DNA from 4 places in the Actinomadura sp. NEAU-AAG7 genome. Region 2 is predicted to be linked to each of the others. Evidence: riboswitches for the same ligand, from Rfam matches in the RefSeq annotation. Region 2 holds a riboswitch; each other region holds the start of a gene.
The links. A riboswitch is a leader RNA that binds a small molecule or an ion and turns the genes downstream of it on or off. The one in region 2 is predicted to bind cobalamin.

Region 1: another riboswitch for cobalamin. It lies ahead of KLI87_RS19035 (ABC transporter substrate-binding protein); the one in region 2 lies ahead of metE (5-methyltetrahydropteroyltriglutamate--homocysteine S-methyltransferase).
Region 3: another riboswitch for cobalamin. It lies ahead of KLI87_RS36590 (CbtB domain-containing protein); the one in region 2 lies ahead of metE (5-methyltetrahydropteroyltriglutamate--homocysteine S-methyltransferase).
Region 4: another riboswitch for cobalamin. It lies ahead of cobN (cobaltochelatase subunit CobN); the one in region 2 lies ahead of metE (5-methyltetrahydropteroyltriglutamate--homocysteine S-methyltransferase).

Annotation. Positions count from the first base shown of each region.
Region 1 is NZ_JAHFZY010000004.1:16,468-21,773, reverse strand. Features, by position in the region: gene KLI87_RS19055 (NAD(P)-dependent oxidoreductase) at 1-129, opposite strand, end outside; gene KLI87_RS19050 (MerR family transcriptional regulator) at 180-608, shown strand; gene KLI87_RS19045 (ABC transporter ATP-binding protein) at 589-1,359, opposite strand; gene KLI87_RS19040 (iron ABC transporter permease) at 1,356-2,390, opposite strand; gene KLI87_RS19035 (ABC transporter substrate-binding protein) at 2,387-3,367, opposite strand; cobalamin riboswitch at 3,402-3,601, opposite strand; gene KLI87_RS19030 (alpha/beta fold hydrolase) at 3,721-4,770, opposite strand; gene KLI87_RS19025 (STAS domain-containing protein) at 5,094-5,306, opposite strand, start outside.
Region 2 is NZ_JAHFZY010000002.1:549,217-554,522, reverse strand. Features, by position in the region: gene KLI87_RS11940 (LysR family transcriptional regulator) at 84-992, shown strand; gene metE (5-methyltetrahydropteroyltriglutamate--homocysteine S-methyltransferase) at 982-3,237, opposite strand; cobalamin riboswitch at 3,339-3,558, opposite strand; gene KLI87_RS11930 (ribokinase) at 3,832-4,734, shown strand; gene KLI87_RS11925 (DUF6687 family protein) at 4,819-5,306, shown strand, end outside.
Region 3 is NZ_JAHFZY010000011.1:53,910-59,215, reverse strand. Features, by position in the region: gene KLI87_RS36600 (branched-chain amino acid aminotransferase) at 179-1,282, opposite strand; gene KLI87_RS36595 (3-isopropylmalate dehydrogenase) at 1,452-2,507, opposite strand; cobalamin riboswitch at 2,707-2,880, shown strand; gene KLI87_RS36590 (CbtB domain-containing protein) at 2,911-3,150, shown strand; gene KLI87_RS36585 (CbtA family protein) at 3,160-3,900, shown strand; gene KLI87_RS36580 ((2Fe-2S)-binding protein) at 3,922-4,626, opposite strand.
Region 4 is NZ_JAHFZY010000007.1:439,620-444,925, forward strand. Features, by position in the region: gene KLI87_RS31405 (precorrin-3B synthase) at 1-999, opposite strand, end outside; gene KLI87_RS31410 (hypothetical protein) at 1,035-2,126, opposite strand; cobalamin riboswitch at 2,215-2,334, shown strand; gene cobN (cobaltochelatase subunit CobN) at 2,379-5,306, shown strand, end outside.

The DNA.
Region 1 (5,306 bases), on a different contig from region 2:
ATGCCCGGCGTCCAGAAAGGCTCCGGCCAGTGCCTGTCCCATCAGCCCGAGCCCGATGACGGTCACGGGGGTGCGGTCGGCGCCCTGGTCGGGCGCCGCGTGCTCTTTTTCGGTCGTGTTGGAGGTCATGGCAGAATCATCAACGTTCATATCGATATGAAGGTCAAGGGGGAACGGCCGTGCGGATCGGGGAGTTGGGCCGGCGGGCCGGAGTCCACACGCACCAACTGCGCTACTACGAGGCCCAGGGCCTCCTGGAGCCCGGCCGCGGCTCCAACGGCTACCGCGAGTACAGCGACGACGACGTCCTGACCGTGTACCAGATCAGGAAGCTGCTCGGGGCCGGGCTGTCCACCGAGGAGATCGCCTACATGCTCCCCTGCGTCAGCGGCGTGAGCCTTGAGATCGAACCGTGCTCCGAGCTCATGGACGTGCTCAACGCCCGCCTCGACGGGCTGGACGAGCGCATCGACACCCTCACCCGCTCCCGCCGGGCCCTGCACGACTTCATCAAGAACACCGAGATGCGCGCCCCGCAGAACTGCGAGACCACCCACAGCGACGCGGAAAGGGCCGCTCACCCCATGGTCAGTCCGGGAGGACGGTGATCTGCGGGGCGGCGGTGCGCGGGTGTGCGCTGACCTCCGCGTTGACCCGGTAGACCCGGGCCAGGAGTTCCGGGGTCAGGACCTCGCCGGGCGGGCCGTCCGCCAGCAGGGCTCCCTCGTGGAGGACGCAGAGGCGGTCGCAGAACGCGGCGGCCAGGTTCAGGTCGTGCAGGGCGATCAGGGCGGTGGCGCCCAGGCCGCGGACCAGGCGCAGAGCGTCGATCTGGTGGCGCAGGTCCAGGTGGTTGGTGGGTTCGTCCAAGACCAGCGCGGCGGGACGTTGGGCCAGGGCGCGGGCGATGAGCACGCGTTGCTTCTCGCCGCCGGAGAGGCGGTCGAAGGGGGCCTCCGCCAGGTGCGCGACGTCCAGTTCGGCGAGCGAGCGCAGAATGATGTCGCGGTCGTTCGCGTCGTCGCCCTGGAAGGCGCGTTTGTGCGGGGTGCGGCCCATCGCCGCCACGTCGTAGACGGTCAGTTCGAAGTCGCCGGGCGTTTCCTGGAGAACGGCGGCCAGCCGCCGCGCGAGCCTTTTCCCCGGCATTCGCCAGACGTCCTCGCCGTCCAGGAGTATTCGGCCCGAGGTGGGGCGCGATGCCCGGTAGAACGTGCGGAGAAGGGTGGACTTCCCGGCGCCGTTGGGGCCGACCAGGCCGACGACCTCGCCGGGGGCGATGTCCAGGGAGACCGCGTCGACCAGGGTCCGGCCGTCCATGGCGACCGACACCTTCTCGGCCCGCAGCGCTACCGTCATCGGGCCGCCTTCCGGCGCATCAGCCAGAGGAAGAAGGGGCCGCCGACCAGGGCGGTGAGGACGCCGACGGGGATCTCCTCCGGCGCGACGAGCGTGCGCGCGGCCAGGTCGGCGAGGATCAGGAACGCCGCGCCGAGCAGCGCGACGGCCGGGAGCGCGCGGCGGTGGTCGGCGCCGACCAGCAGCCGCACCACGTGCGGCATCATCAGCCCGACGAACCCGATCGAGCCGCTGACCGCCACGACCGCGCCGATCATCAGCGCGACCAGCACGAACAGGGACGCGCGGAACCGGTGCACGTCCAGGCCCAGCGCCGCGGCGGCCTCCTCCCCGGCCAGCAGCAGGTTCAGGTGCCGGGACACCCCCAGCAGGACCGCGGTCCCGGCCAGCACGATCACGGCCGGGATCCACACGACCGTCCACCGCGTCCCGGCCAGGCCGCCCAGCATCCACCGCAGCGCCGACTCGGCCGCGCGCGGGTCGTCGGAGCTGATCACCAGGTAGCTCGCGACCGCCGACAGCACCTCGGCCGTGGCGACCCCCGCGAGCACGAGGCGCACCGTGGTCATCCGCCCGCCCGAGCGGGCCAGCAGGTAGACCGCGACCAGCGCCGCGAGCGCGCCGCAGAAGGCGGCGAGCGGGAGCGAGAACGCCCCGAACCAGGCCAGGTGGAACACCACGACCGTCACCGCGCCGACCGTCGCGCCCGACGAGACGCCGAGCAGCATCGGGTCGGCGAGCGGGTTGCGGACGAGGGCCTGGAGCGCCGTCCCGCACACCGACAGGCCCGCCCCCACCACGCCGCACAGCAGGACCCGGGGCAGCCGCACGTCGATCACGATCGTCTCGCGGACCGGCGGCCACGCCGGGTCGGCCAGCGCCGGGTGCGCCCGGTGCAGCAGGATGCCCCAGACCTGGTCCGGCGGGACGCGGACGGATCCGACCGCGACCCCCGCCGTCGCCGCCGCCAGCACCAGCGCGCCGAGGCAGGCGAGCACCAGCGCGTATCCGGCACGCCGGACGCCGGTCACGCGAAGCGGTCCGGGTGCAGCTGCCGGGCGAGCGACTCCACCGCGCCGGCCGCCCGCACGCCGGTCACCGTGGACGACAGCGGCAGCACCGCGAACCGGCGGTTCCTGATCGCGGGGACGTCCTTCAGCACGGGGTTCGACAGCAGGAACCGCTTCTTCGCCTCGGCGCTCTGGTCGCCGTAGTCATAGATCAGGACGACGTCCGGCGCCCGCTCGGCGAACTGCTCGAACGAGACGTCCCCGTAGGGTTTGCGCACGTCGGAGAACAGGTTGGCGCCGCCCGCCAGCCGGATGATCTCGTTGCCGATCCCGGCGCCCCCGGCGGTGAAGACCGTCTTGTCGCCGCTGTCGTAGACGGCGACCCTGGTCGGCGCGGTGCCGGTGGTCTTGCTCTTGACCCGGTCCAGGACGGCACGTAGCGCGTTGATCCGCTTTTCCGCGCGCTCGGGCACACCGAAGATCTTGGCGATGGTCCGGATCTCCTCCTCGACCGTCGCCATCGTCACCGGGCCCCGGGGGCACTCCTCGATGTTGAGGTGGGTGTCGATCCCGGCCTCGCGCAGGGCCGGCCGGCCACGGCCCTCCTTCTCGTCGAACGTGCTGGACCAGCCGCCGTAGACGAAGTCGGGCTCGGCCGCCAGCAGCGCCTCGAAGGACGGGTACTCCTTGGACAGCACCTTCACCCGGTCATAGGCGGCCTGGAACTCCGGCAGGACGCGGTCGTCGAGGAAGCCCGTCCCCACCATGGAGCGCTCCAGCCCGAGCGCCAGCATCACCTCGGTCGCGTGCTGGTTCAGCGACACCGCGCGCCGGGGCGGCCGTTCGTAGGTGGTCGTGACCCCGCAGTTCGCCACCGTCACCGGGAATCCGGGCGGCGCCGCCCCGCTCCCGCCCACCGCGTCCGTACCGGTGGAACCGCATCCGCCCGCCAGCAGGGCCGCGGCGGCCAGCAGCCCCGCGAGTCGTGCCCATGGCATCCCGCTCTCCTCTCTGGGGAGATCCGCCCCAGGTCAGTTGAGGAGGCGACCGCGTGAGTCTCCTGGCTCTCGGGTCAACGCTCGTCCCGGCCTTCCCTGCCGCTCGCGCGGTGGTGGCCTCGCTCGGGATCCGCTCGCCGATCACAGTGGCGGGACCGCGCCGGATTCGCACCGGCTTCCTCGTTCCGCCGTCGCCTACCCGCACATGGTGGCACACCTCGCTCTTGCCACAAAGTCGCAATAAGCCCGAATCGCCTGGTCGCCGCTCTGTCGGAGGCGGGGCGCAGCGTGCGGGCGCCCCGGCGGCCGGTCAAGGGGTGGACCGGCCGCCGGGGCGCGGCGCGAGGGGGGCGTCAGCGGGCGCAGCCCGCCAGTTCGGGGGTGGTGGGCTTGGTGTCGGCGCCGCCGAAGAACAGCGCCGAGCACTGCTGGAGGAAGGCCGGGTTCTCCTCGGGGATCCAGTGGCCGCTGTCGGGGGCGACGACCGTGCGGACGTCGGTGGCGACGGCGCCGAAGGACTGCCCGACGGCGGGGCCGAACACGTCCGCCGCGCCCATGGCGAGGACCGGGATCGTCAGCTTCTGCTCCGCCAGCCTCTTGTTGTCGGCGGCGTTGGTCGGGTAGGCGCGGTAGTAGTCGAACCCGGCGCTGCGGTGGGCGGCGTCGGAGTAGGCGTCGATGTAGGTCGACTGGGCGATCGCCTTCGGGTACTTGGCGGCGGCGAACAGCCAGCCCAGGTAGGTCGAGACGTGCGCCCGGTCGTTCACGAGCTGCTCGGGGACCGGCGCCGCGGTCATGTTGAACTGGAAGTGCCAGCTCAGGCCGTACGCGGACTCCAGCCCGAAGCCGTTGAGCGGGGCTTCGAGGACGGCCATGCGCGAGACGCCGCCGGGGAAGTTGCGGGCGTAGGGGTAGGCGACCAGCGCGCCGACGTCGTGGCCGAGGATCGCGACGTTGTCGTAGCCGAGCTTGGTCACGCCCTGGTGGAGCTTCGCCGCGACCGTGACCAGGTCGTACTTGCGGTCGGTGGGGATGGAGGACCTGCCGAGGCCCGGCAGGTCGAAGGCGATCACCGTGTGGGTCTTGGCGAGTTCGGGCATGACCTCGTGCCACTCGTACCAGGTCTCGGGCCACCCGTGCAGCAGCACCAGGGCGGGCCCCTGGCCGCCCTTGACGTAGTGCAGCGACCCTCCGTCGACCGGGACGAACCCGTGGCGGAAACCGCGCAGCCCCGCCAGGTCGCCCTGGCCGGGCAGCGCCGCCGGCCTGGACGCGGGGGACGCGGTGGCGGCCGTCGTGCCGAACAGCAGCGCGGCGACGGCCACGACCGCGCCGATGACGAGGCCCAGCCCGCGGGCGGGCCTCCGCGCGCCCGCCCCGTCGAGATTTCGCTTGGTATTCATGCCAGGCTCCCCTCCACATATGCAACACATGCGATCCCCGATCACCGGCGCCACTGACGCCGCCTCGGATATTACGGGGGCTGCCCATGGGAATGAAGTGGCCGCGACGATCTTCGCCGCCGGGCCGCGAATTGAGCACGAACGAAGAAATCGGGTCACCTACGGTGCCGCAGTGATCACTCAATCCCTATTGGGTCGGCGAATCGCGCCCTAGCCGGAACCGGCCAATCCCGGCCTTGCCGGTTTCGATGCCGGCGCGCCCCGCATGACCTTCGGTGACGGCACGGCGACGACGAGAAGCGGCCGAGAAATCCTGGCGGTTCTCAGGGGCCGTACAAGGGGAGCGTGTCGGACAGGCCGATCATCTCCAGCAACTGCACGAGTTCGGCATTCGGGCGGTACAGCCTTATCTCATGGCCCAGGCGGCGTGCCGTGAGCTGCATGCGCAGCAGAATTTCCAGCGTCGCCATATTCGGGCCCGCCGAGCCGCCGAGGTCGCACACGACCTCGCGGGGCGCCGCGTCCGACTCCCGCAG
Region 2 (5,306 bases):
CTTCGTTCGGGTCGGTGAGCCCGACAGTAGGAGCGGTTCGCGGCTGTGACCAGTGCATGTTTGGTAGGGCTAGATTTACTCCGGTGCACTTGGATCTGAATCTGCTGACCGCGCTGGACGCCCTGCTGGAGGAGAACAGCGTCGCCGCCGCGGCCGAACGGCTGAACCTCTCCGCGCCCGCCATGAGCCGCACGCTCGGCCGGATCAGGCGCGTCACCGGCGACCAGATCCTCGTCCGCACCGGCCGGACGATGATCCCGACACCGCACGCGCTGGCGATCCGCGCCGAGGTCCACGACCTCGTCCAGCGGGCGCGCGGCGTCCTGGAACCCGAGCGCGAACTCGACCTCGCGAACCTCTCGCGGGTCTTCACCGTGCGCGGGCACGACGCGGTCATGACGGCGATCGCGCCCGACCTGCTCGGCACCGTCCGCGAGCGGGCCCCCGGCGTCGCGGTCCGGCTGCTCGGCGAGGCGGCCGGCGACACCAGCGACCTGCGGCACGGGCGGGTCGACCTGGAGATCGGCGCCGCCGAGCCGGACCCGCCCGAGATCACCCATGTGACCGTCGGGCACGACCGGCTCGTCGCGGTGCTCGGCCCCGGCCACCCGGCCGGGGAGGGCGAGCTGACGCCCGCGCGGTTCGCGGGGGCCGACCACGTCCTCGTGTCGCGGCGGGGCAGGCTCCGCGACCCCGTCGACCGGGTCCTGGAGGAGCGGGGGCTGCGCCGCCGCGTCGTCGCGTCCGTGCCGACGAGCACGGCGGCGCTGTACCTGGTCGCGCGCAGCGAGCTGGTCGTCGCGGTGCCCGAGCGGATGTGCCGCCCGACGCTGCGCGTCCTCGGGCTCCGCACCCGGCCGCTGCCGTTCGACCTGCCGCCGGTGCCGATCGTCCTGGCCTGGCACCAGCGCTACGACAACGACCGGGCGCACGCGTGGCTGCGCGCCCGCATCCGCGAGGCGCTCGCCTTCGACGACCGCGCTAGCGGGTGATGCCCTCCCGGACGCGGCGCGCCGCCGCCACCAGGTTCCGCAGCGACGCCTCCGCCTCCGGGTAGGCGCGGGTCTTCAGCCCGCAGTCGGGGTTCACCCACAAGCGGCCGGGCTCCACGACCCGCAGCGCGCGCCGCAGGTTCTCCTCCATCTCCTCGGCCGACGGGACGCGCGGCGAGTGGATGTCGTAGACGCCCGGCCCGATGCCGTTCGCGTATCCGGCGGCGCGCAGGTCGGCGACCAGCTCCATGTGGGAGCGGGCCGCCTCGACGCTGGTCACGTCCGCGTCCAGCGCGCCGATCGCCTCGATGATCTCGCCGAACTCCGCGTAGCACATGTGCGTGTGGATCTGGGTGGCGTCCGCGACGCCCGAGGTCGCGAGCCGGAACGCGCCGACCGCCCAGTCCAGGTAGGCGTCGTGGTCGGCGCGGCGCGGCGGCAGCAGCTCGCGCAGCGCGGGCTCGTCGACCTGGATGATCCCGATCCCGGCGGCCTCCAGGTCGGCGACCTCGTCGCGCAGCGCCAGCGCGACCTGCCGGGCGGTATCGGCGAGCGGCTGGTCGTCGCGGACGAACGACCAGGCCAGCATCGTGACCGGGCCCGTCAGCATGCCCTTCACCGGCCGGTCCGTCAGCGACTGCGCGTAGGCGGCCCACTCCACCGTCATCGGACGCGGCCGGGCGACGTCGCCGTGCAGGATCGGCGGCCGGACGCAGCGCGTCCCGTAGGACTGCACCCAGCCGTGCTCGGTCGCGGCGTACCCGTCGAGCTGCTCGGCGAAGTACTGCACCATGTCGTTGCGCTCGGGCTCGCCGTGCACGAGCACGTCCAGGCCCAGCTCCTCCTGCAACGCGATGACGTGCGCGATCTCCTCGCGCATCGCCGCGGTGTAGGCGGCCGCGGACAGCCGCCCGGCGCGGCGGTCGGCGCGGGCCCGGCGGATGCTCGCGGTCTGCGGGAACGACCCGATCGTGGTCGTCGCCAGCTCGGGCAGGCCGAGCGCGTCCCGCTGGGCGGCGAAGCGCGCGGCGCGGTCGCCCCGGCGCGCCTCCGCGAGTCCGCTCGCGAACCCGTCCAGGCGCTCGCGGACGCGGGGGTCGGCCGCCGCCGGGGCCCGCCCGCCGCTCTCGTCCGGGACGTGCTCGCGCAGCGCCCGGCCGAGCGCGACGACCTCGCCGACCTTCTGCCGGGCGAACGCGAGCCGCTCCCGGACGTCCGGCGCGAGCGCCTCCTCCGCGTCCAGGTCGAGCGGGACGTGCAGCAGCGAGCACGACGTGCCCACCACGACCCGGTCGCACAGCCCGAGCAGCGCCGCGCAGACGGCCTTGGCCCGGCGCCGGTCGGCGCGCCACACGTTGCGGCCGTCCACGACGCCCGCGACGACGGTCTTGCGCGGCAGCCCGGCGACCGAGGCGAGCACGTCCAGGTTCTCCGGGCCCGCGACGAAGTCCAGGCCGACGGCCTCGACGCGGGACCCGGCCAGGGCGCGCAGCGACGCGGCGCCGACCGTCCCGAAGTAGGTCGCCACCAGCAGGCGCGGCCGGCTGGGCAGCGCGCCGAGCCGCTCGTAGACGCGGGCCAGCGCGGCGACCTCCTCCTCGCTCCGGTCGGCGACCAGGGCGGGCTCGTCGAGCTGCACCCACGCCGCCCCCGCGCCCGACAGCCGCTCCAGCAGCTCCGCGTAGACCTCGACCAGGTCGTCCAGCAGGTCGAGCGGGCGGAACCCCTCCGGCGCGTCCGGCGCGGCCTTGGCCAGCAGCAGGTAGCTCAGCGGCCCGACCAGCACCGGCCGTGTCTCGATGCCGAGTTCTTTGGCCTCCCGGTACTCCGCGACCGGCTTGGCGGCGGGCCCGTCGGCCAGCCGGAACCGGGTGCCGAGCCCCACCTCGGGGACGATGAAGTGGTAGTTGGTGTCGAACCACTTGGTCATCTCCAGCGCCGGGAGGTCCCGCGCGCCGCGCGCCATCGCGAAGTACCGGTCGAGGCCGGACAGGTGCCGGTAGCGGTCCGGGACGGCGTCGACCAGCACGCTCGTGTCGAGCACCTGGTCGTAGAAGGAGAACGTGTTGGAGGGGACCGCGTCGAGCCCGGCGTCGCGCAGCGTCCGCCACGTCCGGGCGCGCAGGTCGGCGCCGGCGCGCTCCAGGGCGGCGGCGTCGAGGCGCCCGGCCCAGTGCTCCTCGGTGGCGAACTTCAGCTCGCGCCGCTCACCGATGCGCGGGTATCCGAGGATCGTCGTGTTCATGGCAGCTTCCCTCGCTGAGCCACAGTGCGGAGACGCGAAGGGGGGACGGCCAGGTGCGCGCGCCGCCGGCCCTCCCGCGAGGCCGCAGACCACCGCGCGCCGGGCGGCGCGCGGGTGGAGGCAGGTCTTCGGACTCGCGGGCGCCGCTTCCCTGAGGAAGCGCCCTACTGGCCGTCGCTTCCCAGGCCCGGAGGCCCAGTGCGTGTTGACGGCGGTCGTTCCCGCTCACCGCTGCGGGGCAGTCCCGGATTCGCACCGGGTTCCCTCTTGCGACGCTCGCACCCGTGCGGGGACGAGCGAACCATCCACGTTCCCGAGTGTAGCCAGAAGAGGGGCGGCCCTCATGCTCGTGGGCCGCCCCTCCTGCGCCGCGCCGCGGCTCAGTAGGCGATGCAGGTGGCCATCGCGTTGGTCGCGGTTCCGGCGATGATCAGCGCCGTGGTGATCCCGGTCATGACGGCGAGACGCGTCTTGCGCATGCGGTGCCCCTTCGTTGTTGATCTTGGTATTTCATGATCATTCTTGGCGGCGGCGACCGTCAAGGGGTATCCGCGGGCGTTGACTTCGGGCGGGGGCGGGCACAGGATCGACGGGATGGCTGAGCCGGTGCGGCTGCTGGTGGTGGGCAGCGTCAACATGGACCTGACGGTCACCGTGCCGCGGCTGCCCGGGTGCGGCGAGACCGTGCTGGGCTTCGAGGCGACCCACGGGCCCGGCGGGAAGGGCGCGAACCAGGCGGTGGCCGCGCGGCGGCTCGGCGCCGCCGTCCGCATGGCCGGGCTGGTGGGCGACGACGCGCACGGCGCGGAGCTGCGCGCGGCCCTCGCCGCCGAGGGCGTCGACGCGTCCGGCGTCGGCGTCGCCCCCGGGGCGGCGACCGGCATCGCCATGATCATGGTCAGGCCGGACGGCGACAACGCGATCGCGGTCGCGCCCGGCGCCAACGCGGCGCTCGGCCCCGACGTGCGCCAGGCCGTGGCGGGCGGCGGGTCCGCGCTGCTCCTGCAACTGGAGATCCCGGTGGCGGCCTGCGAGGCCGCCGCCGAGGAGGCGCGGCGGCACGGCATGCTCGTGGCGCTGAACGCGGCGCCCGCCCCGGCGGTCGTGGACGCGCCGGTGGCGCGGCTGCTCCGGCTGGTGGACCTGCTGATCGTCAACGAGGGCGAGGCGGCCGCGCTGGGCGGGGACGGGACCGCCGCCGGGCTGCGGCGGCTCGGCCCTGACCGGGTGGTCGTGACCCTCGGCGCGGACGGTGCCGCCGGGGCCGACGCCGAGGGCGCGTTCCAGGTCGCGGCGTTCCCGGTGCCGGCGGTCGACGCGGTCGGCGCCGGCGACGCCTTCTGCGCCGCGCTGACCGTGGGGGTCGCGGCGGGCCTGCCGCTGCGCGCGGCCGCGCGGCGGGCGTGCGCGGCGGGCGCCCTCGCCGTGACGCGGCGCGGCGCGCAGGGCTCGCTTCCGCGCGCCGCCGACGTCGACGCGCTGCTCGACCGAAGTTGATCTTGATATGCTCGAAGGAGCCGTTCGCGCACGTGGCGTGGGCGCCGCTCCCGGCCCCCGCCATCGCCCGCCGGAGGGGGACCGATGAGAGCGCTGCCCTACGTCCCCTTCGGCCCCGGTCTCGACGACCGGCCGCACGTGTTCGTCGACGGGCTCCGCACCCCGCGCACCGTCCTGGAACTCAGCCACTGGCCGGGCAACCGGACCCCCGCCCACCTGAAGGACGACGTCAGCACCCAGTCCGTCCTGCGCCTGCTCGGGCTGCCGGAGGCCGAGCGGGCGGAACTGCTCGCGGACGCGAGCGCGGTCACCTGCGACCACTACGACGTGGACGGGCTCCTGAGCGTTCTGTGCCTGGTCAGCCCCGACTTCACGGCCCGGCACCGCGACCTGCTCGCACGGACGGCGCTGTGCGGCGACTTCGACGTCCACACCGGCGAGGAGCCCGTGCGCGCGTGCCTGGCGCTGCTGGCGGCCGAGCGCGAGATCAGCGCCGCGACGGAGTTCCGGTCGGTCGGGCAGGCCACGACGGCGCTGTTCGCCGGGATGCTGGAGGTCGCCGAGGAGTGCCT
Region 3 (5,306 bases), on a different contig from region 2:
CAAAAAAGACCCCTCACGGACGTGAGAGGTCTGCGCGCCGGCGGTGTCCCGTTTAGATGCCGGCGCGCCAGCCGATAATCACGAAGCTGTGGCGCATGATGCGCCCAGTCTGCCACACCGTCCACAACGGACGCACATCCGTCTCACTTGCCGAGACGAATGTGCGTCCACCAGCGGATCAGGCGATCTTATGGACCCAGCCGTAGGGGTCGGGACGGGTGCCGTACTGGATGCCGATCAGCTCCTCGCGCAGCCGCATGGACACCTCCCCGGGCTCGCCGTCGCCGATCCGCCACTCCCGGTCGGAGCCCTTGACGTGGCCGACGGGGCTGATGATCGCGGCGGTGCCGCAGCCGAACACCTCGGTGATCTCGCCGGACGCGCAGCCCGCCTCCCACTCGTCCACGTTGATCTTGCCCTCCTCGGCCGGGATCCCGAGCCCGGGGGCCAGTCGCAGCATGGAGTCGCGGGTGATCCCGGCGAGGAGGGTGCCGGTGAGCGCGGGCGTGAGCAGCCGGGCGTTCGAGCCGGAGCCGTAGACGAACATGAGGTTCATCGAGCCGACCTCCTCGACCCAGCGGTGCTCCACCGCGTCGAGCCAGACGACCTGGTCGCAGCCGTGCTCGACGGCCTGGGCCTGGCCCGCGAACGACGCCGCGTAGTTGCCGCCGGTCTTGGCCTCGCCGGTGCCGCCCGGCGCGGCGCGCGTGTAGTCCTGCGACAGCCACACCGAGACCGGCTTGACGCCGCGCGGGTAGTACAGGCCGGACGGGGACGCGATGATCGTGAATAGGTAGTCGCTCGCCGGGCTGTTCACGCCGAGCGTGGGCGTGGTGGCGAACATGTTGGGCCGGATGTAGAGGCTGTGCCCCTCGGTGTCGGGCACCCACGCCTTGTCGGTGCCGACCAGCAGCTCGACCGCCCGGACGAACAGCTCCTCGGGGATCTGCGGCATCGCCATCCGCCGCGCCGACCGGTTCATCCGCGCGGCGTTCATGTAGGGGCGGAAGGTGACGATCGAGCCGTCCGGCTGCTTGTAGGCCTTGAGGCCCTCGAACAGCTCCTGGGCGTAGTGGAAGACGTGGCTGGCCGGGTCCATCGGGATCGGGCCGTAGGGCTGGAGGCGCGCGTCGTACCAGCCCCGGTCCGCGGAGTACCGGATGGTGATCATGTGGTCGGTGAAGTGCCGGCCGAAGCCCGGATCGGCCAGGACGCGCGCCCGCTCGTCCGCGGTGGCCGGGCGCTCGGTCAGCGTGATCTCGAAGTCCAGGGTGTCGCTCATCGCGGTTGTCCTCTCCCGGATCGCCGGTACGGCCCCGTTGCCGCCCCGACGTCTCTAGTCCTTATTGTCGTACTTCGTCTAGACCTACTCCTTCGCACGCGGCACGCCGAAATCCGGACGCGCCGCGAGGCGCGCCCGGAGTGTCCCTGGTCAGCCGGGGAGGCGCGCCCTAGCCGGCTACTCGCCCGGCGATGGCGTCGCCGATCTCGGTCGTCGAGCGCGCCCCGAGCGCGGCGCGCCCGGCGAGGTCGGCGGAGACGGCCCGCTCGACGCGGCGGGCGGCCTCGGCCGCGCCGACGTGGTCGAGCAGCATCGCGACGGACAGGATCGTCGCGGTCGGGTCGGCCTTGCCCTGCCCCGCGATGTCGGGCGCGCTGCCGTGCACCGGCTCGAACATCGACGGCGCGGTACCGGCCGGGTTGACGTTGCCGGACGCGGCGAGCCCGATGCCCCCGGCGATCGCGGCGCCGAGGTCGGTGATGATGTCGCCGAACAGGTTGTCGGTGACGATCACGTCGTAGCGCGCGGGCTGGCTGACGAAGAACATGGTGGCCGCGTCGACATGACAGTAGTCGGTGCTGACCTGCGGGTACTCCTCCGCCACGCGCGCCAGGACGCGCTGGTAGAGATCACCGGCGAACGTGAGGACGTTGTCCTTGTGGACGAGCGTGAGCTTGCGGCGCGGCCGGGACGCGGCGACCTCGAAGGCGTAGCGGATGACCCGCTCGACCCCGTGGGCGGTGTTGACGCTCTCCTGCGTCGCGACCTCGTGGGCGGTGCCCTTGCGCAGGACGCCGCCGACCCCGGTGTAGGGCCCCTCGGTGCCCTCGCGGACGACGACCATGTCGATGTCGTCCGGCGTGGCGCCCGCCAGCGGCGTCGCGACGCCCGGGAACAGCTTCACCGGGCGGAGGTTGACGTAGTGGTCGAGTTCGAACCGCGCCCGCAGCAGCAGGCCGCGCTCCAGCGTCCCGCTCGGCACGCTCGGGTCGCCGACGGCGCCGAGCAGGATGACCTCCTGGTCGCGCAGCTCCGCCAGCACCGAGTCGGGCAGCGTCTCGCCCGTCCGGTGCCAGCGCGCGGCGCCGAGGTCGTAGGAGGTCCGCTCGAACTTCAGGTCGCTGGAGGGGGCGACGGCGTCGAGGACCTTCAGCCCCTCGGCGACCACCTCGGGGCCGATCCCGTCACCGGGGATGACGGCCAGACGAATGCTGCGGGAAGCCATGGCGCGCACTCTACTGCAAACGTCTCATTGCTTGGGCTTCCATCTCAGATCTCGGGACGAACACGGTGCGACCAGGGCATGTCAGGCGCGGTGCGCGTCCGATGCCGATCGTTCGCGCCGACGCTTTCGGGGCCACACCGGTACAGCGTCCAGGCGACTTGACGCGTGGCGCCCCAAAAGGGGACGCTCTGTCCGACAAGTAAAGATTCGAGGCGACGGTGCGCAGGAACCTGGTGCGATTCCAGGACGGTCCCGCCACTGTGACCAGGGAGTCTCCCCCGCTTCACGACCACGGCCGCCCGCGCGGCTGGAAGGTCGGAGGGAGACGGCGATCTGGGAGTCAGGACACTGACCCGTCGTCCTCCCGCTACCGGGGCGAGTGAACCCCGTGAGGAGACCCGACATGGCCCAGCAAGCCGTCCCGTCCGCGAGCCCGGCCACGCCCGCGGCGCGGCCCGCGCCCCTTCCGCTGCGCGTCCCCGTCCGCGAGATCCTGCCCTGGGCGGTGCTCGCCGCCGTGCTGGGCGTCGTCCTGATCTACTTCGTCGGCGCGGAGCAGGGCGCCACCTCCCTGTTCGGCGGGACGTGGGTGCACGAGTTCACCCACGACGGCCGGCACCTGCTCGGCTTCCCCTGCCACTGAGCCGCGCGCATGATGAGATCTCTGCTGGTCCGCGGCATGCTCGTCGGAATCGCCGCGGCCGGTGCCGCGCTGCTCATCGCCTGGCTGTACGGCGAGCCGCAGGTCGGCCACGCCATCGCGTTCGAGGAGGCCAAGGCGCACGCCGCGCACGAGGGCCACGAACCGGAGGTCGTCAGCCGGGGCGTCCAGAAGACCGCCGGGCTGATCACGGCGATGGCCGTCTACGGGGTGGCGCTGGGCGGGCTGTTCTCGATCGCCTTCGCGTTCGCCTACGGACGGCTCGGCCGGCTCGGCGCGCGCGCCACGGCCGCGCTGGTCGCCCTCGCCGGGTTCGTGGCGGTCGAGCTCGTCCCGTTCCTGAAGTACCCGGCGACGCCCCCGGCGGTCGGCAACCCGGGCACCATCGGGAGCCGGACGGCGCTGTACTTCTGCATGGTCGCGCTCGGCATCCTCGCCACCACGGCGGCGGTGATCGTGTGCCGGCGGCTGGTGCCCCGGGTCGGCGTCTGGAACGCCGTCACCGCGTCCACCGCCGGGTTCGCCGTGGTGGTCGCGGTCGTCTACCGGGTCACGCCCCGGCCGGACGCGATCCCCGAGCACTTCCCGGCCACGGTCCTGTGGGACTTCCGGGTCGCCTCGCTCGGCGTCCAGCTCGTCCTGTGGGCGACGATCGGGCTGCTGTTCGGCTACCTGACCGAGCGGGCGTTCGCCCGCCATCCGTCCCGCGTCGCGGTCCCCGCGAACGCCTGAACCCCTGCCCGCCCCGTCGCGTCAGCGGCGGGGCAGCAGGGCGCAGTCCCCGCACATCTCCCCGCCGGGCGGCACCCGGTAGTAGAGGCAGCAGCTGCGCCGGACGAAGCCGCCCCCGACGAACCCGCCCGTGCCCGCCAGCGGCTCGCGGCCGAGCAGTTCCCGGACGAGCGCGGCGCGCCCCGGGTCGGGCGGGCCGACGTTGAGGCTCCCGGCGAGCGCGGACGCCGCGTTCCCCCACAGCAGGCCGTCGGCGAGGCCGGTGAACGTCAGCATCGTCTCGCGCAGGGGCCTGAGCTGCCCGTCCACGACCACTTCGACGAGGAGGCCGGCGGCCTGGGCGGTCCCGCCCGCCCGCCATCCCGCCGGGCGGGCGAGCCAGAGCGCGACGGGCGCACCGGGCGCCCACCGCCAGTGCAGCCCGGACAGGTCGGGGACGAGGCCGCGCGCCGCCGCCGCGGCCATCGGCGACCACAGCCGGGACGCGAGCCCCTGGAACAGGATCGACGCGGCCACGCGCCGCTCGGTGGTGCCGAGCCGCTCGGCGTACAGGTCGGTCAGCCCGATCAGCCGGTCGCGGTCCCGCTCGGGGAACGGCCGCCAGGTCGGGTCGGCGTCCTCGGCGGGGTCGGTGCCGATCTCGAAGTAGGGGCCGAGTCGCGCGACCGCGCGCAGCGCGTCCGCGACCTCGGCGGGATCGGCCTCGGCCGCGTCGTCGAGGGGCATCCGCCCACACTAACGCGACCAGGGACCGCCCCCGGATGGGGCGGTCCCTGGTCGGCGAGACGCCTATCGGGCCGGGTGGCCGCCGTTGTCGCGGCGGTCCAGGGCGGTCTGCAGGGCGCGGGCCGCCTCCTCCCGCTCGTCGTCGGCGGGGGCGGCGTTCATGGTGACGTCGTTCATCTCAGGTTCGCTCCGATTCGCTGGTCTGTCGTGCCGCGGTGGCCGCCGGTGAGACCCGTGGATCGCACGGTCCGGCGAGGATCGGACTCACGGCCAGGCGAAACCTCCGCAGCGGGTGCCGGCCTGCCGATGATCAGGCCCCGCTGCGGCAGCGAAGGATTACCACGAAGCGCCGCATGACTACCGCCACGGTACCCGCGATGACGCCCGCTGTCCCGACCTGTGGCAGAAAATCCCACATTCTGAGACGACCAGGCGACGGGGCAAGCCGTCGGAGGACCTCAGCCGTCACGCGAGCGCGTGACCTGAGCGGTGGGGCGACGCCGGAGGCGAGCCCACCGGGAAGATCGCGAAGCGATGCCGCGCTCGCCCAAGGGCGGTCAGCGTGCGAGCCGCCAGGCGAGCACGCCGGGCCGGGATCGCGACGAAACAGCCGCGCTCGCACGAGATCGCTCAGCGTACGGGCCCTCAGAGAGCACGCCGGGCCGGGATCGCGAGAAAAC
Region 4 (5,306 bases), on a different contig from region 2:
GCACTGCCGCTCGCAGCCCGACCAGTGGACGGGCAGGCCGCCCTGTGCGCGGCGGGCGCGGGCCGCGTCGGCGCGGACGTCGGTCAGCGACCTGGCGCAGCCCGGCCGCCCGGCGCAGGAGGTCAGCCCCTCCCACTCCGGCGCGGTGACCAGGCCAGGGAAGTCTGGCATGTCCGGAAGGTCCGGAAGCACGACCCCCCGCCACGGCGTGACAATGATCTCCTCGACGCCGCGGAGCGGCGCGGGGTCGAGCCGTCCGAGCGGGACGAGGCCGGAGAACGCCCTCCGCCCGTCCCGCTGGGGGATCTCGCCGAGCGGCGTCCGTCGCGGCACCGCCGGAACCGGCACGGGCTCCTCGCGCCCGCCGGGCAGCGGCAGGCCGCCGGGCAGCTCGGCCACCCGCCACTCCTGCGTCCGGACGCGCAGGAACGCGCGCGCCGCGTCCAGCACGAGCCCGACCGCGTCCTCGGGGCGGACCCGGAGACCGCTGTCGGCACCGGCCAGGACGAGCGCCAGCCGGTCCGGGCCGAGCGCGTAGAGGCCGACGTCGCCGCGCATCGCGACCACGTCGCCGCGGCCGTCGTCGAGCGTGAACAGGAACCGCCCGGACAGCTCCGCCAACGCGGGATCGGCGCACAGCCCGGCGTCCAGCTCCGCGACGAGGGGGCGGACGTCGAGCAGCCCGGCGCCGTCCCGTCCGGTGAGCACGCTCGCGGCGATGTTGCGGACCCGCTCGTGCGTCGCGGACGGCAGCAGCCCCGCCGCGCGCAGCCGCGCCGCGAGGTCGCGTTCCGCCCCGTCCGCAAGCCCTCTGATCTGCACGTTCGCCCGCGAGGTCAGCTCAAGGAACCCGTCCCCGAGATCGGCGGCGGCGGCCGCGAGCACGGCGAGCCGCGCCCCGCTCACCGCCCCGCCGGGCAACCGGACCCGCGCGAGCCCTCCGTCGGCGGCGGCATGTACCCGCAGAGCCCCCGGACACCCGTCCGCCCCTGACCGCATGCCCGGATCCTAACCCCGCATCACCGCCGCCCCCCTCAGTGCTGGGCGGACGACGCGGAGGCGCACGACAGGGGACCGCCCCAGTCCGCCAAGTAGAGCCCGTCGACCACCCGGCCGAACGGGTCGACGCCGCCGAGACAGGCGTGCGGGGGCGGGTCGCGGAGGGCGGAGCGGAAGGTCAAAGTGAAACCCCTCTCCGGCGACTCCGTCCAGGTGACGCGCGTGCCCCTGCCCTCGGCGAAGGTGAAGTGGGCGGTCGCGGGCGGCGCGCCCCGCCTCATCGTGCCGTCGCCGGTCCGCCCGTCCGGCCGCATGACGGCGCCGGTCAGCCTCGACCCGTCCGGCGCGCGGAACAAGACACGCCCTGCCCGCAGGTCGGCCCCGCCGGCGCCGGTGTCGAGCGCCCGGACGGTGGCGTGCTCGATGACGGTCCCGACCTCCCCGTAGCGCGCTTCCTCCCGCTTCCCGCCCACGTCACCGAGGGTGTAGCCGACGGTACGGCTGTCGGCCGCCCAGATGATCTCACCGAGCACCGTCCCGCCGGACGCGCCCCACGTGCGGCGCCGCCCCGAACCGAGGTCGAGCACGGTGAGCGCCGATCGCGGCGGATCCGCCGGCCGCGGCCTCGCGCCGCACGCGGCGGAGGCGAAGGCGAGACGGCGCCCGTCGGGACTCATCGCGAGACCCGCCACCAACCCCGGAACCGCGCCGCCCCGCACCGGTTCGAGCCCGGTCACGTGCCCGGCGCGGGTCAACCGGAAGCGGTGCAGGCGCGTCTCGCACCCCGATGACGAGGCCGCGACGAACGCTCCTCCCGGCCCCGCGATGATCTCCCTCGCCGCACCGGTGGACGGGGGCGGCCGCTCGACGTCGGCCACCCGCGTGCGGTGATCGGCCGTGAACGCGTCCACCCGGACCCACGGACCGGAGCCGCGAACCGCCGACTCCACGTTGACCCGGCCCACGGTCACCATGAACAACGGCGCCCGCTCACCGCCGTACGGGCCACGCTCCACCCGAAGCGCCACCCCGCCGACAGACGCGGCGACCAGCACGGCCAGCACCGCCGGGGCCGCCCAGCGGCGTAACCGCCAGGACGCCGGTTCCCTTTCCTGGATCTCCACCATCCGATGATCATGCCGTTTCCGGGCGGTGCGCCGTGCTCGTTCGCCGTACTCGTCCCGCGACGGGTTAAGGTGAGCCTGGCGACGTGTGGAGGAAGCCGGTGCGAATCCGGCGCGGTCCCGCCACTGTCACCGGGGAGCGGACCCCAGCGAAGGCCACCGTGCGAGCGGGAAGGCCGGGGCGAGCGCCGATCCGGGAGCCAGGAGACTCCGGTCGCCGCCGTTTCAGCCTGCGATTCGGGGCGAGGACCCCGGGTGAGGACGCGATCCGCCGTGATCTTGCTGCTGTCCACCTCGGACACCGACCTGCTCAGTGCGCGTGCCAGTGGCGCGGACTTCCGGCTCGCCAACCCGGCGCGCACCGGGGTGGACGACCTCCCGGGCCTCGTCGAGGGCGTCGACCTCGTCGTCGTGCGGCTCCTCGGGGGGCGGCGCGCCTGGGAGGAGGGGCTGGACGCCCTGCTCGCCGGGCCGCGCCCGGTGGTGGTGCTGAGCGGGGAGCAGTCCCCCGACGCCGAGCTGATGGGGCTGTCGACCGTCCCGGCGGGCGTCAGCGCGGAGGCGCACGCCTACCTCGCCTACGGCGGGCCCGGGAACCTCGCGGAGCTGTTCCGGTTCCTCTCCGACACCGTCCTGCTGACGGGGTTCGGTTTCGGCCCGCCCACCGCGACGCCCACCTGGGGTGTGCTGGAACGCGATAGCGCCGGGCGGGACGGTGCCCCCGTCGTCGGCGTCCTGTACTACCGCGCCCACCACCTCGCGGGGAACACAGCGTTCGTCGAGGCGCTGTGCGAGGCGATCGAGGACGCGGGCGGGCGGGCCCTCCCGGTGTTCTGCGCGTCGCTGCGGACGGCCGAGGCCGACCTGCTGGAGACCCTCGGACGCGCCGACGCGCTCGTCGTCACCGTCCTCGCGGCGGGCGGGACGCGGCCGGCCACGGCGGGCGCGGGCGGCGACGACGAGGCGTGGGACGTGGGGGCGCTCGCCGGTCTGGACGTGCCGATCCTGCAAGGGCTGTGCCTCACCGGGGAACGGACCGCGTGGCAGGAGAGCGACGACGGGCTGTCCCCGCTGGACACGGCCACGCAGGTCGCCGTGCCCGAGTTCGACGGGCGGATCATCACGGTCCCGTTCTCGTTCAAGGAGACCGACGAGGACGGGCTCAGCGTCTACGTCGCCGACCCCGAGCGCGCGGCGCGGGTCGCGGGGATCGCCGTCCGGCACGCGGCGCTGCGGCATGTCCCGGCCGGGGAGAAGCGGGTCGCGCTGATGCTGTCGGCCTACCCGACCAAGCACGCGCGCATCGGCAACGCGGTCGGGCTGGACACGCCCGCCAGCGTCGTCGCGCTGCTCGACGCGATGCGCGGGCGCGGCTACGACGTCGGCGACGACCTGCCCGGCGAGGGCGACGCGCTCATGCACGCGCTGATCGCGGCGGGCGGGCAGGACCCCGACTGGCTGACCGAGGCGCAGCTCACCGGCAACCCCGTCCGCATCCCGGCGGGCAGGTACACGGCCTGGTACGCGACGCTCCCGGAGGATCTGCGCGCGGGCGTCGAACGGCAGTGGGGCCCGCCGCCCGGCGAGCTGTTCGTCGACGACTCGGGCGGCGAACCGGAGATCGTGCTCGCGGCGCTGCGGTCGGGGAACGTGGTGCTGATCGTCCAGCCGCCGCGCGGGTTCGGCGAGAACCCGGTCGCGATCTACCACGACCCGGACCTGCCGCCCAGCCACCACTACCTGGCCGCCTACCGGTGGATCGCCGACGAGTTCGGCGCGCACGCGGTCGTCCACGTCGGCAAGCACGGCAACCTGGAGTGGCTGCCCGGCAAGTCCGCCGGGATGTCGGCCTCGTGCGGCCCGGACGCGGCGATCGGCGACCTGCCGCTGATCTACCCGTTCCTCGTGAACGACCCCGGCGAGGGGACGCAGGCCAAGCGGCGCGCGCACGCGACGCTGGTCGACCATTTGATCCCGCCGATGGCGCGCGCGGAGAGCTACGGCGACATCGCCCGGCTCGAACAGCTCCTGGACGAGCACGCCAACATCGCCGCGCTGGACCCGGCGAAGCTCCCGGCGATCCGCGCGCAGATCTGGACGCTGATCCAGGCGGCGCGGCTCGACCACGACCTCGGCCTGGACGACCGCCCGCACGACGCGGAGTTCGACGACTTCCTCCTGCACGTGGACGGCTGGCTGTGCGAGGTGAAGGACGTCCAGATCCGCGACGGGCTGCACGTGCTCGGCGCCGCGCCCGAGGGCGACACGCGCGTCGACCTGGTGCTGGCGATGCTGCGGGCCCGGCAGATGTGGGGCGGGTCGGTGTCGCTGCCCGGCCTGCGCGAGGCCCTCGGGCTGGACGTGGACAGCACGGTCCGGCAGGACGTCGACGCCATCGAGGAGCGGGCGCGGGCGCTGGTCGCCGCGATGGAGGAACGCGGCTGGGACCCGTCGGCGGCCGGGGAGCTCGCGGACGGGCAGGTCGCGGAGATCCTGCGGTTCGCCGCGTCCGAGATCGTGCCCCGGCTCGCCCGCACGGCCGACGAGATCGGGAACGTGCTGCACGCGCTGGAGGGCGGCTACGTCCCGGCCGGGCCGAGCGGCTCGCCGCTGCGCGGGCTCGTCAACGTCCTGCCGACGGGGCGGAACTTCTACTCGGTCGACCCGAAGGCCGTCCCGAGCCGCCTCGCCTACGAGACCGGCCGCGCGATGGCCGACTCGCTGCTCGCCCGCTACCGCGAGGACACCGGCGAGTGGCCGCGCTCGGTCGGCCTGTCGGTGTGGGGCACCAGCGCGATGCGCACCTCCGGCGACGACATCGCCGAGGTGCTCGCGCTGCTCGGCGTCCGGCCGGTGTGGGACGAGGCGTCCCGCCGCGTGACCGGCCTGGAGCCCGTCCCGCTGGAGGAGCTGGGCCGCCCGCGCGTCGATGTCACGATCCGGATCAGCGGGTTCTTCCGCGACGCGTTCCCGCACGCGGTGACCATGCTCGATGATGCCGTCCGGCTCGCGGCGGGCCTGGACGAGCCCGACGAGGACAACCACGTCCGCGCCCACGTCCGCGCCGACCGGGAGGCGCACGGCGACGAGCGGCGCGCGACCCTGCGGGTGTTCGGGTCGCGGCCCGGCGCGTACGGGGCGGGGATCCTCCCGCTGATCGACAGCCGCAACTGGCGCGACGAC